2 regions of the Arthrobacter paludis genome follow, and region 1 is predicted to be linked to the other one. Evidence: riboswitches for the same ligand, from Rfam matches in the RefSeq annotation. Region 1 holds a riboswitch; the other holds the start of a gene.
What was found. A riboswitch is a leader RNA that binds a small molecule or an ion and turns the genes downstream of it on or off. The one in region 1 is predicted to bind thiamine pyrophosphate.

Region 1 (6,924 bases):
GCCGACGCCCTGGCCACGTTCCGCCGCCAGGCCAAGGCCCTGGGCAGCCCGTGGCCGCGCAACACGCCCTACGGGACGTTCCTGCGCTCCCTGGACGTGGCGCAGCCCCAGCAGATGGCGCTGATGCACGCGGCCACCTCCCTGTTCCGCGGCGCCGGGTACACCGCGTTCGACGGCGACGCCCCCGCCGAGACGCTCCAGGCCGCGATCGGCGCCCCGTACGCACACGCCACGGCCCCGCTGCGCCGGCTCGTGGACCGCTTCGTGCTGCTGGTGTGCGAGCACGCGGCGAACGGCCGTCCGGTCCCCGACGGCGTGCGGGCCGCCCTGCCCGGGCTGCCGGGCCTGATGCAGTCCTCCAACGCGGTCGCGTCCCGCGTGGAGAACGCGGTGTTCGACGCCGTCGAGACCGCCCTGCTGGCCGACCGGGTCGGCGAGGTGTTCGACGCCGTGACCGTCGCGGGCCCGGCGCCCGGGCAGGCGGAGCGCGCCCGCGGGGAGGGCCGGGGTCCGTTCGGGACGCTCCAGCTGAAGATCCCGGCGATCTCGGCGCGCTACGAGGGCGGGACTCCGGCCGGCATGGCCGTGCGGGCCGAGCTGGTCGAGGCCGACATCGACCGCCGCCACCTGCTGTTCCGGATCGTCGAGGAGCGCGGCGAGCAGAACGGCGCCAACGGCAACGGCGCCAACGGGGACTAGAGCTCCGCCCGTCCCTCGAGGGGCGAGGAGGCCCGCGCCAGCGGCCGCTTCGGGATCCGCCCGGCGAGGCGCGCGAGCCGTCCGCCCTCCACGGCGTGCCGGAACGCGCGGGCCATCGTCGCCGGGTCCTGCGCCCGGGTCACCGCCGTCGCCAGCAGCACGGCGTCGCAGCCGAGCTCCATGGCCAGGGCGGCGTCGGACGCCGTCCCGATGCCGGCGTCCAGGACCACGGGCACGGACGCGCGGGAGGCGATCAGTTCGATGTTGTGGGGGTTGAGGATCCCCAGCCCCGTCCCGATGGGGGCGCCCAGCGGCATCACGGCCGCGCAGCCCGCGTCCTCGAGGCGGGCCGCGGTCACCGGGTCGTCGTTCGTGTAGGCGAAGACGGCGAACCCCGAGGCCGCGAGCCGCTCGGCGGCGTCCAGCAGCTCGACGGGGTCCGGCAGCAGCGTCTCGTCGTCGGCCACCACCTCCAGCTTCACCCAGTGGGTGCCGAGCGCCTCGCGCGCCAGCTCGGCCGTGAGCACCGCCTCGGCGGCCGTGTGGCAGCCCGCCGTGTTGGGCAGCACGCGGATGCCGAGGCGGGTCAGCAGCGCGAACAGGTCCTCGCCCTGGCCGGGCACGTGCCGGCGCATGGCGACCGTGGTCAGCTCCGTCCCGGAGGCGACCAGCGCGTCCTCGAGCACCGCCGGGCTGGACGCCCCGCCGGTGCCGGTGATCAGCCGGGAGGCCAGGGCGACCCCGTCGACGACCAGCGGGTCGGCCAGCACGGCCGTCGCCTCAGCCACCCTGCACCGCCGTGAGCAGTTCGACCGCGTCGCCGGCGGACAGCGGCGTCGCCGCCCACCGGGAGCGGGCGACGACGGCCCCGTTGAGGGCGACGGCCACGCCCAGCGGGCCGCCGGCGGTCGGGGTGCCGTCCGCGGCCAGGGCCCGGCCGGTGCGCGCGGCGACGAGCTCGAGGACGGTCGCGGGCGCCGCGTCCAGGCGTTCGCCGTTGACGGTCAGGGCGCCCGCGGGCGCGGTGGTCGTTTCGGTCACGAGAATCTCCAGGGGTCGAATGCGGTCAGGTCGGTGGCCGGGGCGGTGCCCGCGGCGAGGTCGGCGGCGGCAGCGGCGGCCGCGGCGCTGAGCAGCACGCCGTGGCGGTGGAAGCCCAGGGCCGCGCTCACGCCCGGGCCGAGGGGCCCGAGCAGGGGCAGGTTGTCCGGCGTGCCGGGGCGGGCCCGGGCCAGCGACTCGACGAGGTCGTACTCGCCCAGGGCCGGCAGGACGCGGATCCCGTCGCGCAGCAGGCGGTGGGTGCCGCCGGCCGAGACGGCATCGCGGCCGTCCTCGCGCTCGGTCGCGCCGAGGACCACCTCCCCGTCGGCGCGCGGGACGATGTACAGGCCGCGCCCGTCGACGAGGGCGCGGACCGTCCGCCCGCCCGGGGCCGGCGTCCCCGCCGGCACGGCCAGGCGCAGGATGTCCCCGTGGATCGGCCGCACGGGCAGCACGGGCGCCCCGTCCAGCCCGGCCAGCCGCGGCCGCCCGAGCCCCGACGCCAGCACGACGTGGTCGCCGGCCAGGGAGCCGCCGTCGTACTCCACGACGGGGGCGGTGCCGGCGGCGACGCGCGTCGCGGAGGCGGCCACGAACTCCGCGCCGGCGGCGCGCAGCGCCTCCTGCAGCGCCGCGGCGGCCCGGCGGGGGTCGGCCGCCGTGTCGGCGGGCGCCCCGAACGCGCCGGCGATGCGGGGGCTCAGCAGCGGCTCGGCACGCCGCGCCTCGCGCGTCGTGAGCTCCTCCACGTCCAGGCCGGCGGCCCGTTGGGCGGCGGCCAGGTCCGCGAGCGCGGCGCGGTCCCCCGCCTCCGCGGCGACGGCGAGCGTTCCGGCGCCGCGGTGGCCCAGGTCGCGCCCCGTGGCCGCGGCCAGGTCCGCGGCCCAGCGCGGCCAACGGCGCGCGGCGTCGAGCGAGAGCGGCAGCAGGCCCCGCTCCTGGTAGTGGAACTCGGTCACGGCCGCGAGCATCCCCGCCGCGGCGCGGGTCGCTCCGGTGGCGGGAGCCGGGTCGAGGACGACGACGGCGGCGCCGCGGCGCGACAGCTCCCAGGCGATGGACAGGCCGACGATCCCGGCCCCGACGACGATGCAGCGCACTGAGCTTCTCCCTTCCCTCCGCCGGCATGACCCGGATCAGGTTCAACGGTCGGCACCCGCGCCGGAGGTCTCCGGCAGTGCCCTCTCAGCCCGTGTCGCGGGCTCCCGTGGTTCACCCAGTGTAGCCATGCGGCGGCGTGCGCGCCGTCACAGGCGCGCAACACGGTAGACTGGAAGCGTCAACCTGGATGCCCGGTCGTACCGACACACAGTTTTCCGGCAGGATGCCCCAGCGAACCTGCCCCTGGGCGCGCACGACGCGCGCCGGCAAGCCCACGATCGGCTTCCGCTGGAAGCGCCGCGTCCGCGGCGGTCTCCGTCCCCGCGCGGGACGTCGAGCACGCCCGTTCCCGGCGCCCGATATGAAAAGGCACGCCTTTGAGCCCCGAAACCCATCTCCATGCCGACACCGGCACCGAGGAAATCACCGTCGACGAGACCCTCAGCACCGACGAGACCCCGCACGAGCTGCCCGAGCAGTCGTTCGCCGACTTCGGCGTCCGCCAGGACATCGTGGACTCCCTCGCCGCGGCCGGCATCACCCACCCCTTCCCGATCCAGGCGATGACCCTCCCGGTGGCCCTGGGCGGGCACGACATCATCGGCCAGGCCAAGACCGGAACGGGCAAGACGTTCGGCTTCGGCATCCCGGCCCTGCAGCGCGTCGTCGGCCCCGGCGACGAGGGCTACGACCAGCTCCCGGCGCCCGGCGCCCCGCAGGCGCTCATCGTGGCCCCGACCCGCGAGCTGGCCGTGCAGGTCGCCGCGGACCTGGAAAAGGCCGGCAAGCAGCGCAACGCCCGCATCGCCACGATCTACGGCGGCCGTGCGTACGAGCCGCAGATCGAGCAGCTGGCCGCCGGCGTCGAGGTGGTCGTGGGCACGCCCGGGCGCCTGATCGACCTGCACCGCCAGCGGCACCTGAACCTGAAGAACGTGCGCATCGTCGTCCTGGACGAGGCCGACGAAATGCTGGACCTGGGCTTCCTGCCCGACGTCGAGCGCCTGCTCGCCGCGGTCCCGGCCATCCGCCAGACCATGCTGTTCTCCGCGACGATGCCCGGCCCGGTCGTCTCCATGGCCCGCCGCTACATGTCCCAACCCACGCACATCCGCGCCGCGGACCCCGAGGACGAGGGCATCACCAAGAAGGACATCCGCCAGGTCGTCTACCGCGCCCACCACCTGGACAAGGACGAGGTCGTCGCCCGCATCCTGCAGGCCGAGGGCCGCGGCCGCACCATCGTGTTCACGAAGACCAAGCGCTCGGCCGCGAAGCTGTCCGAGGAGCTCATGGACCGCGGGTTCGCGGCCGGCGCCATCCACGGCGACCTCGGCCAGGGCGCCCGCGAGCAGGCGCTGCGCGCGTTCCGCAACGGCAAGGTCGACGTGCTGGTGGCCACGGACGTCGCCGCGCGCGGCATCGACGTCGACGACGTCACCCACGTGATCAACCTGCAGTGCCCCGAGGACGAGAAGACCTACCTGCACCGCGTGGGCCGCACCGGCCGCGCCGGCAACAAGGGCACGGCCGTCACGTTCGTCGACTGGGAGGATGTCCCGCGCTGGGGCCTGATCAACAAGGCCCTGGGCCTGGACCAGGCCGAGCCGCGCGAGACGTACTCCTCCTCCGAGCACCTGTACGCCGACCTGGACATCCCCGCCGGGACCAAGGGGCGGCTCCCCCGCCACAAGCGCGTTCTCGAGGGCCTGGCCGGCGAGGAGCTCGAGGACCTCGGCGAGACGGGCGCGAAGCCGCGCGGGGGCGGGCGCCCCGGCGGCGGCCGCGGACGCGACGGCGAGCGGCGCGGACGCGACGGCGAGCGCCGCGGACGCGACGGCGAGCGCCGCGGGCGCGACGGCGCGGGACGCGCGGGCCACGGCAAGGGCCGCTCCGACCGGCCCACGAAGGAGGCCACGGGCGAGGACCGCTCGCAGCCCCCGGCCGAGGATGCGGGGGCCCGGAAGCCGCGCCGCCGCCGCACGCGCACGCGCCGGCGCGACGGCGAGGTCGTGCAGCGGCCCGAGCAGCAGGACTAGTGGAACCCGCGGACCTCGGGGGCCCCGGCCGGACGGCCGGGGCCCCCTCCGGCGTCGGGGACGCGCCGCTGTGGCGCGCGGACGGGCCGGACCTGCTCGTGCACGGGGACAACGCGGACGTCCTGCCCCGCTTGCCGGACGGCGCGTTCACGCTCGTGTACATCGACCCGCCGTTCAACACGGGCCGGGCCCAGCGGCGCCAGTCCACGCGCATGGTCCGCGCCGCCGAGGGCGAGGGCGACCGGATCGGGTTCAAGGGGGCCAGCTACGCGACCGTGCGCGGGGCCCTGTCCCGGTACGACGACGCGTTCGCGGACTATTGGGCGTTCCTGGAGCCGCGGCTGCGCGAGGCGTGGCGGCTGCTCGCCGACGACGGGACCCTGTACCTGCACCTGGACTACCGGGAGGTCCACTACGCCAAGGTGATGCTGGACGCCGTGTTCGGCCGCGAGTGCTTCCTCAACGAGCTCATCTGGGCCTACGACTACGGGGCTCGCGCCAAGGGCCGGTGGCCCGCCAAGCACGACAACATCCTCGTGTACGTCAAGGACCCGGCGCGGTACCACTTCGACTCGGCGGAGGTGGACCGCGAGCCGTACATGGCGCCCGGACTCGTGACCGCGGAGAAGGCCGCCCGCGGCAAGCTGCCCACCGACGTCTGGTGGCACACCATCGTCTCCCCCACCGGGCGCGAGAAGACCGGCTACCCGACGCAGAAGCCCGAGGGGATCCTCCGCCGCATCGTGGCCGCGAGCTCCCGGCCCGGGGACTGGGTCCTGGACTTCTTCGCCGGCTCCGGCACCACCGGCGCCGTGGCCGCCGGGCTCGGCCGGCGCTTCGTCTGCGTCGACGCGAACCCGCAGGCCATCGAGGTGATGGGACGCAGGCTCCCCGGCGCCGAGCTGGTCCGGTCCGCCGGGCCCGCCGAGCCGGCCCCCGGACCCGTCTAGCCGGCCACCGGCCCCGCAGAGCCGGCCGCCGGGGCCGCGGGGGCCAGCCCGCGCAGGACGTGCTTCTGGACCTTGCCGGTGGACGTGCGGGGCAGCGCGTCGGAGAGCAGCACCTCGTCGGGGACCTTGAACGGCGCGAGCCGCTCCCGGGCGTGGGCGCGCAGGCCGTCCGCGTCGACGGCGGCCCCGGTGGCCAGGACCACGTGCGCGACCGGCCGCTCGCCCCACTTCGGGTGCGGCACGCCCACGACGGCGACGTCCAGGACGTCCGGGTGGGAGGCCAGCGCCTGTTCCACCTCGATGGTCGAGATGTTCTCGCCCCCGCTGATGACGATGTCCTTGGCGCGGTCCCGCACCTGGATGTAGCCGTCGGGGTGCATGACGCCGAGGTCCCCGGTGTGGAACCAGCCGCCCGCGAAGGCCGCCGCCGTCGCCTCCGGGTCCTTGTGGTAGCCGATCATGACGTTGTTGCCGCGCAGGACGATCTCCCCCAGCGTCTCGCCGTCCGCGGGGACGTCCCGCAGCCCGGGGTCCACGACGCGCGCGGACTCCGCCTGCACCATCCCGACGCCCTGCCGCGAGACCAAGGCGGCCCGCTCGCCGGCCGGCAGCCCGGCCCAGGCGTCTTGCCGCTCGCAGATCGTGTAGGGGCCGTAGACCTCGGTGAGCCCGTAGACGTGGACGACGTCGATGCCCAGGTCCTCCAGCGCCTCGAGGACGGACGGGGCCGGCGGGGCCCCCGCCGTCGTGATCCGCAGCGGCGCCTCCAGGCGGTGCGCGCGCGGGGAGTCGGCGAGGGTGCTGCACACCACCGGGGCCCCGCACAGGTGCGTGGCGCCGAGGGCGTCGATCGCGTCCCAGACCGGCTCGTCGCGCACGGCGCGCAGGCACAGGTGCGTCCCGCCGACCGCGGTGACGGCCCACGGCGTGCACCAGCCGTTGCAGTGGAACATCGGCAGGGTCCACAGGTAGCGCGTGGACGCGGTGAACCCGTTGTGCAGGGCCTCGCCGAGCGCGTTCAGGTAGGTGCCGCGGTGGGAGTAGAGCACGCCCTTGGGCCGGCCGGTGGTCCCCGAGGTGTAGTTCAGGGT
Region 2 (6,924 bases), on a different contig from region 1:
CCCCCGGCAATTCCGCCCGGAGGGCGGCCGAGGCGGCCCGCGTGCGGGCCAACGCGGCCAGGGCCAGGGCGAACTCCGCCCGGGACCGCGCCATGGGCTACGCAAGGAGCCCCGAGGCCAAGGCGACGGCCAAGCGCGCCGTCGACGCCGCCGGCCGGCTCGTGAAGCTGGCCAACAGCCCGGCCGCCCGCGACCTGTACCGGCAGGCCGGGGACATCATCAAGGACGTCCGCAAGCCGAAGGCCCGCTAGCAAGGGGAGGCGCGCCCCGCCGTCATCGCCCGGACAACGACTGCGGGGCGCGCCAGTCTGCAAAGCCCCTCGGGAAACGCTACACGCCGGCGCGCGCGGCGTGCGGAACCGGCAGCCCGAGGGAGTCCCGCAGCGTCGCACCCGGGTACTCCGTCCTGAACAGTCCGCGCCGTTGCAGCTCGGGGACGACGAGGTCCACGAAGTCCTCGAGCGAGGCCGGATACGCCGGGCACATCAGGTTGAAGCCGTCGCACGCGCCGGACTCGAACCACGCCTGGATCTCGTCGGCGACGGACTCGGGCGTCCCGACCATGGTCGCGTGCCCGCCACCGGCGGCGAGGTAGCCGAGCAGCTCGCGCAGCGTCGGCCGCCGGGTGGCGATGATCCGCTGGACGGTGGCGTACCGGCCCTGCGGCCCGGCGAACTCCCCGATCGGCGGCAGGTCCTCCACTGGCGCGTCGAGGTCGTGCCCCGTGTAGTCCTGCCCGGTGAACACGCCCAGCTGCGCGAGGGCCTGCTCAGTGACCAGGTAGGCATCCAGCGCGGCCTTCTTCGCGAGGGCCTCCTCGTGGGTCGCCCCGACATACGTGACGAGCCCGGGCAGGACGGCGACGCCGTCGGCCTCCCGCCCGGCGGCGTCGACGCGCCGCCGCAGGTCGGTCGCGTACTCCAGGGCCGCCTCGCGGTCCCACGCCACCGAGTACACGGCCTCGGCGTGGCGGGCCGCCAGGTCCCGGCCCGCCTCCGACGCCCCGGCCTGGAACAGGACGGGCCGGCCCTGCGGGCAGCGCGGGACCGTCAGCGGCCCCTCGACGCGGAAGTGCTCCCCGGCGTGGCCGACCGGGTGGATCCGCTCCGCGTCCAGGTACCGGGCGCCGGAGCGGTCGACGGCGAGGCCGCCCTCCTCCCAGGAGTCCCAGAGCGCGGTGAGCGCCCCGATGAACTCCGCGGCCCGCGCGTACCGCTCGGCGTGGGCGGGCAGGGCCTCCATCCCGTGGTTGCGGGCCTCGGCGTCGAACATCGAGGTGACGATGTTCGCCCCGGCCCGGCCGCCGCTGATGTGGTCCAGGGACGCGAGCATCCGGGCGGCGTGGAACGGCGTGTAGAAGCTGGCCGAGACCGTGGTGACCAGCCCGATCCGCTCCGTGGCGCGGGCCATCGCGGACAGGGCCGTGATCGGCTCGAGGAACCACGTGGTCCCGGCCGAGTACTGGGGATTCACGGCGTGCCCGTCGGCGAAGAACACGGCGTCGAGGCAGCCGCGTTCGGCGGTGCGGGCCAGCTCCTCGAAGTAGGCGATGTCGCCGAGGCGGTCCGCGGAGGAGGCGGGGTGGCGCCACGCGGCCGAGTGGTGGCCGGCCCCGTACAGGAAGGCGTTGAGGTGCAGCGTGCGCATGGGGCTAGTCCATGACGAGGCCGCCGTCGACCACCAGGTTCTGCCCGGTGACCGCGCGCGACCAGTCCGACGCGAAGAACAGGACGGCGGACGCGAACTCGGCCGGCGTCGTCACCCTCCGCAGGGGGGTGGAGCCGGCGATCAGGTCGAACACCTCGTCGGGCGTCGCCGCGGAGGCGTCCGTGGTGCGCAGCAGGCCCCCGGAGACCATGTTGACGCGGATGTTCTCCGGGCCGAGGTCCGCGGCGAACGTGCGGGTCAGGGACAGCAGGGCGGCCTTCGCCGCGGTGTAGTCGTGGTAGGGGACCACCGGGTTCTGGAAGAGGTTGGTGCCGATGTTCACGACGCTGCCGCCGGCGGCCGCGCGCAGGCCGGGCAGCGCGGCCTGGATCGTGTTCACCGCCCCGCCGAGGATGCCCTCCAGCTGCGCGGCGAACTCGGGGTAGCCGATCCCGTCCGCCTTGGGGCGGGCGTCCCCGTTGAACGTGAAGTCCGGCAGGGCGTTGTTCACGACCGTCGTGACGGGGGAGTTGAAGTGCTCCTCCGCGGCGCGGAAGAGGGCGTCGACCTGTTCGCGGTCGGTGACGTCGGCCTCGAGCGCGACGGCGCGGTCCGCGCCGAGGCCCGCCGCCAGCGCCCGTGCGGCCTCCCCGCTGCGCCGGTAGTTGACGACGACGCGGGCGCCCTCGTGGGCGAACGCCTGGGCGATCTCCCGCCCGAGCCCGCGGCCGGCCCCGGTGACCAGAACGGTCTGCTTCTGCAGTGACATCTTCGTGCCTTCCCTTCGTAGGGAAGGGTGCGTGGCGGGGCGGACGCGAGTCCGCGCCGGCTCGGCATCCCTTCGCTCGCATGATCGAGATCAGGTTCGACGGGTCTTGTCTCAGCCGTTGCCGGCACCCCGTGTCGAGTCCTGCCGGTTACCGTAGCAGACGTGGCGCGCGTCCCAGCGGCAGGGTCCGGGTGGACGACGGCGGCGTCAGTCCAGCAGGCCGGTCTCCAGGAACGCGTCCAGCCGCCGGCCGAACGGAGCGACGTCGATGCCCTCGCCGGCCAGCCACTCCGCCGAGTAGTACTTGTCGACGTAGCGCTCGCCGGGGTCGCAGATCAGGGCGACGACGCTGCCCCGCCGGCCCGCGGCGACCATCTCGGAGACGATCCGCAGCGCGGCCCAGAGGCCGGTGCCGGTGGAGGCGCCGGTGCGGCGGCCCAGGAGCCGCTCGAGGAACAGGACCGACGCGACCGAGGCCGCGTCCGGCACGCGCATCATCCGGTCGATGCCGGTGCCGATGAAGCTGGCCTCGACGCGCTGTCGGCCGATGCCCTCGATCCGCGAGCCCGCGGGCGTGGTCGCCGTGGGGTCGCCGTCGCGCCAGCCATGGAAAAACGCGGAGTTCTCGGGGTCGGCAACGCAGATCCCCGTGGCGCGGCCGGTGTAGCGGACGTAGCGGGAGAGCGTCGCCGAGGTGCCGCCGGTTCCCGCGGTGGCCACGATCCACTCCGGCTCGGGGTGCTCCTCGAGGGCCAGCTGCTCGAAGATCGACTCGGCGATGTTGTTGTTCCCGCGCCAGTCCGTGGCCCGCTCCGCGTACGTGAACTGGTCCATGTAGTGCCCGCCCGTTTCCCGCGCCAGGCCGATCGCGGCGTCGTAGACCTCGTCGGCGTTGTCGACGAAGTGGCAGGTCCCGCCGTGGAAGTGGATCAGGTCGACCTTCTGGGCGCTGGTCGAGCGCGCCATGACGGCGACGAACGGCACCCCGATCAGCCGCGAGAAGTAGGCCTCGGACACCGCGGTGGAGCCGCTGGAGGCCTCGATGACGGGCCGGCCGGGGCGGATCCACCCGTTGCACAGCGCATGCAGGAACAGGGACCGGGCGAGCCGGTGCTTCAGGGAGCCCGTGGGGTGCGTCGACTCGTCCTTGAGGTACAGGCCGACGCCCCAGGCCTCCGGCAGCGGCACGCGCAGCAGGTGCGTGTCCGCCGACCGGTTCGCCTCGGCCCGCACCTTCTGGACCGCCTCGGCGAGCCACCGCCGGTACTCCGGGTCGTACCGGTCGAGGTCCTCCTCGGGGGCGACGGCGGGGCCGGGGTGCGCGGCGGTCATGCGGTTCCTTTCGGAGTGGGACTCGTGGGTCCCACGAGTCTTGCATGACGGCAGACGCCGGGACACCAGCTAGAACGGACGGCGGGGACCAGGAATCCGGGTTCCCCGCCGTCCGCTGGTCCGCCGTCAGACCAGTGCGGTGTCCCTGACCTCCTGCCGCTCGAGGTTGTGTGCTGCCTCGCGGCGTCCCCAGCCGCCGGGCAGCATCGCCACAGATACGACGGAGACCAGTCCGACCAGCAGAAGGTAGACGACCACGGCGTCGGAGGTGCCGAACGCCGCGAACAGCGCCGTCGCGATGGTGGGGGCGAAGGCGGGCCCGGCGATCTGCGAGATCGTGTACCCGACGGAGGCGCCGGTGTAGCGGACCTCGCGGCTGAAGACCATCGAGAACAGCGACCCGGTGACGCCGGCCGCCGGCGGCATGGCCAGACCGAACAGCAGCACTACCGCAGCGATGAAGCCGGCCACGGTTCCCGTGTTGATGAGCGCGAACGCGGGCCAGATGCTCAGGAGCATCGCGACGGCGCCCGTGAAGTACATCGTCTTTCGTCCCCAGATGTCGGAGAGTGCGCCGAACACCGGGTAGAGGACCGTGGCGATCACGGCGGCGATGAATACACCCAACAGGGTCCCCATTCGGTCGATGCCTACGATATTGGACCCGTAGTTCACCAGGTAGCTCATGGTGATGTAGGCCAGAACGCCCTGCGAGAGGTACGTGCCCGCGATGAGGAAGATCTCCCGAGGGTGGCGCCGGAAGGCCTCGACGAGGGGCACCTTGACGATCTCCTGCTGTTCGCGCGCCGCCGCGAAGGCCGGGGACTCTGCGACGCTCAGGCGGATGAGCAGTCCGACCGCGACCAGGACGGCACTGGCCAGGAACGGCAGGCGCCAGCCCCACGCCAGGAACGCGTCGTCGGGCAGGCCGGCGGCGGTCAAGAAAGCCACGGTGGCCAGGGCGGTGCCGGCAGGGGCGCCGGTCTGGGGGAAGGCGCCGTAGAACCCCTTCTTGCCCCGGGGTGCGTGTTCGACGGCCATGAGTGTCGCACCGCCCCACTCGCCGCCGACCATGACGCCCTGGAACAGGCGCAGCACGGTCAGCAGGATCGGAGCCGCGACGCCGATCTGCGCGTAGCCCGGCAGCAGGCCCATGAGCAGGGTGGCCAAGCCCATGCCGACCAGCGAGATGACCAGCATCTTCTTCCGGCCGACTCGGTCGCCGAAGTGGCCGAAGACGATGCCGCCAACGGGGCGGGCAAGGAAGCCGACGCCGAAGGTCGCGAAGGACAGCAGCGTGCCCATCAGCGGGGTGGCCTCGGGGAAAAACAGCCGCGGGAAAACGAGGGCCGCGGCGGTGCCGTAGATGAAGAAGTCGTAGTACTCGACCGTGGTCCCGATGAAGCTGGCCATGGCCACCTTCAAGGGCGACGTGGGCCGCGGGGCTTGCTTGGTGGACATCAGGCCTCCTGGAGTGCGGGAACGTGAACGGACAGGACAGCGGCCACGGCGCCGCGCAGCAGTGCTAGGGCCTCCTCCGGGTCGCGGACGGCATGGGGCTGGCGCCAGGCGACGACGCCGTCGGGCCGCACGAGCAGGGCGCCGGCCTCGGCGGTCTCCCGCACGCGCGCCCAGTACAGGTACGGGTCGGTGATGCCGTCCTGGCCGATGACGACGGTGCGCAGGTACGGCGCCCCGAGCCGGGCGGCGGCCTCCTTCCACGCGGTGCCGGAGAGTCCGGTCAACAGCGTGAAGTGTCCATGGCCCGTGACGTCGATGGTCGAAACCCGGCGACCATCGGGTCCGACCAGCCATGCGTGCGGGATCTTGGCGCCTGGGCGTGTTGTCGGCTGCGCGTACAGGCCCGGGTCGCGTTCGAAGACCTCATCGCCCGCCTCGGGGTCGGGGATGACGGCGGAGCTCGCGTACCGCTGGTTGGTTTCGACGCCGAGCGCGTTGAACTCGTCGTTCTTGAGCTCCAGGGCCCCGAGGAGCCGTTCCCGCAGCGCCTCACCCTCCGCGGTGGGGGCGTTGAGGCGGGCCAGGCCGTGGGCGACATCCTGGGTGCCATCCGGGCCGCGCGTATCGAAGCATTCCCGCAGCGGCGCGTAGTCGAGGCGCGACTGGTTGGCGCGGGCGACGATCTGTGCGCCGACCGGTGTCCGCTCGTCCGAGTACGTCTCTAGCAGGCCCGGCCCGGCCCACCCCTTGACCGCGTAGGCGAGCTTCCATGCGAGGTTGAAGGCGTCCTGCATGCAAGTGTTGGACCCAAGGCCGCTGCTCGGCGGGTGCCGGTGCGTCGCATCCCCGCCGCAGAAGACGCGGCCCTTCGACATCGAGGTCGCATGTTGCTGGTTCACGTACCAGGTGCTGGATCCCTGAAGCTCGACCTCGAGGTCCGGATCGCCGACGAGCGTACGGATCTGGGCGAGGACGCGTTCATCGGACAGGTCGGGCTCGCCAGCGGTCAGGTCGAAGCCCCAGCCGGCGATCCACTCGTCCCAGGGGCGGACGGCGCGCAGCAGGCCCATGCCGATCTCTCCGAAGTTGGCTGCCGGATTGAGGATCCAGTGCAGGATCGACGGGCGGTGCGCGACGTAGCGGGACAGATCGGCCCGGAACCTGACGTAGGCGGTTCCGGCGCGGGCCGTGTGCCCGACGAGTTCCAGCCCGATGTCCTCGGCGATGCGGCTCTTGGCCCCGTCGGCACCCACCAGGTAGCGGGCGCGCACGGAGTACTTCTGGTCGGACGTGCGGTTCAGCAGGTGCACCGTGACGCCGTCGTCGTCCTGCTCATGCCCCAGGTACCGCGTGGAGAAGGCGACTTTGGCGCCGCGCTCTGCCGCGTTCTTCACGAGCAGTGGCTCCATGTACGTCTGGGGGACGTCGAGCATGGTGCACGGGCTGTTCCGGGTGTAATCCCCGGCGCGGAGGTCGCCGGTGCCCCACGTCTGAAGCCGGGCGATCTCGGGGCCGGCGAGTGAGGTGGTGAAGAGCGTGTCGCCCATCTGGTCCCACGGCACGGCGTACTTCTTGGCTTCCTCCTCGAGGCCGAGGTCCCGCAGTACCTCCACGGCCCGCTGGTTGGTGATGTGGGCGCGGGGCGTGTTCGCCAGCCACGACCACTGCGACACCATCATGGTCCGCACTCCGTAGGTCGCGAGAGCCAAAGCCGT

Region 2: linked by a shared signal. The riboswitch ahead of AC1Q5D_RS06055 (3-oxoacyl-ACP reductase) and the one ahead of thiO (glycine oxidase ThiO) in region 1 are both predicted to bind thiamine pyrophosphate.

Annotation. Positions count from the first base shown of each region.
Region 1 is NZ_JBXAEW010000002.1:55,974-62,897, reverse strand. It holds gene AC1Q5D_RS01825 (ribonuclease catalytic domain-containing protein) at 1-699, shown strand, start outside; gene AC1Q5D_RS01820 (thiazole synthase) at 696-1,487, opposite strand; gene thiS (sulfur carrier protein ThiS) at 1,480-1,740, opposite strand; gene thiO (glycine oxidase ThiO) at 1,737-2,843, opposite strand; TPP riboswitch at 2,840-2,962, opposite strand; gene AC1Q5D_RS01805 (DEAD/DEAH box helicase) at 3,222-4,883, shown strand; gene AC1Q5D_RS01800 (DNA-methyltransferase) at 4,952-5,833, shown strand; gene AC1Q5D_RS01795 (AMP-binding protein) at 5,830-6,924, opposite strand, start outside.
Region 2 is NZ_JBXAEW010000005.1:144,685-151,608, reverse strand. It holds gene AC1Q5D_RS06065 (hypothetical protein) at 1-251, shown strand, start outside; gene AC1Q5D_RS06060 (LLM class flavin-dependent oxidoreductase) at 331-1,647, opposite strand; gene AC1Q5D_RS06055 (3-oxoacyl-ACP reductase) at 1,652-2,416, opposite strand; TPP riboswitch at 2,467-2,558, opposite strand; gene AC1Q5D_RS06050 (PLP-dependent cysteine synthase family protein) at 2,624-3,748, opposite strand; gene AC1Q5D_RS06045 (MFS transporter) at 3,875-5,209, opposite strand; gene AC1Q5D_RS06040 (FAD-dependent oxidoreductase) at 5,209-6,924, opposite strand, start outside.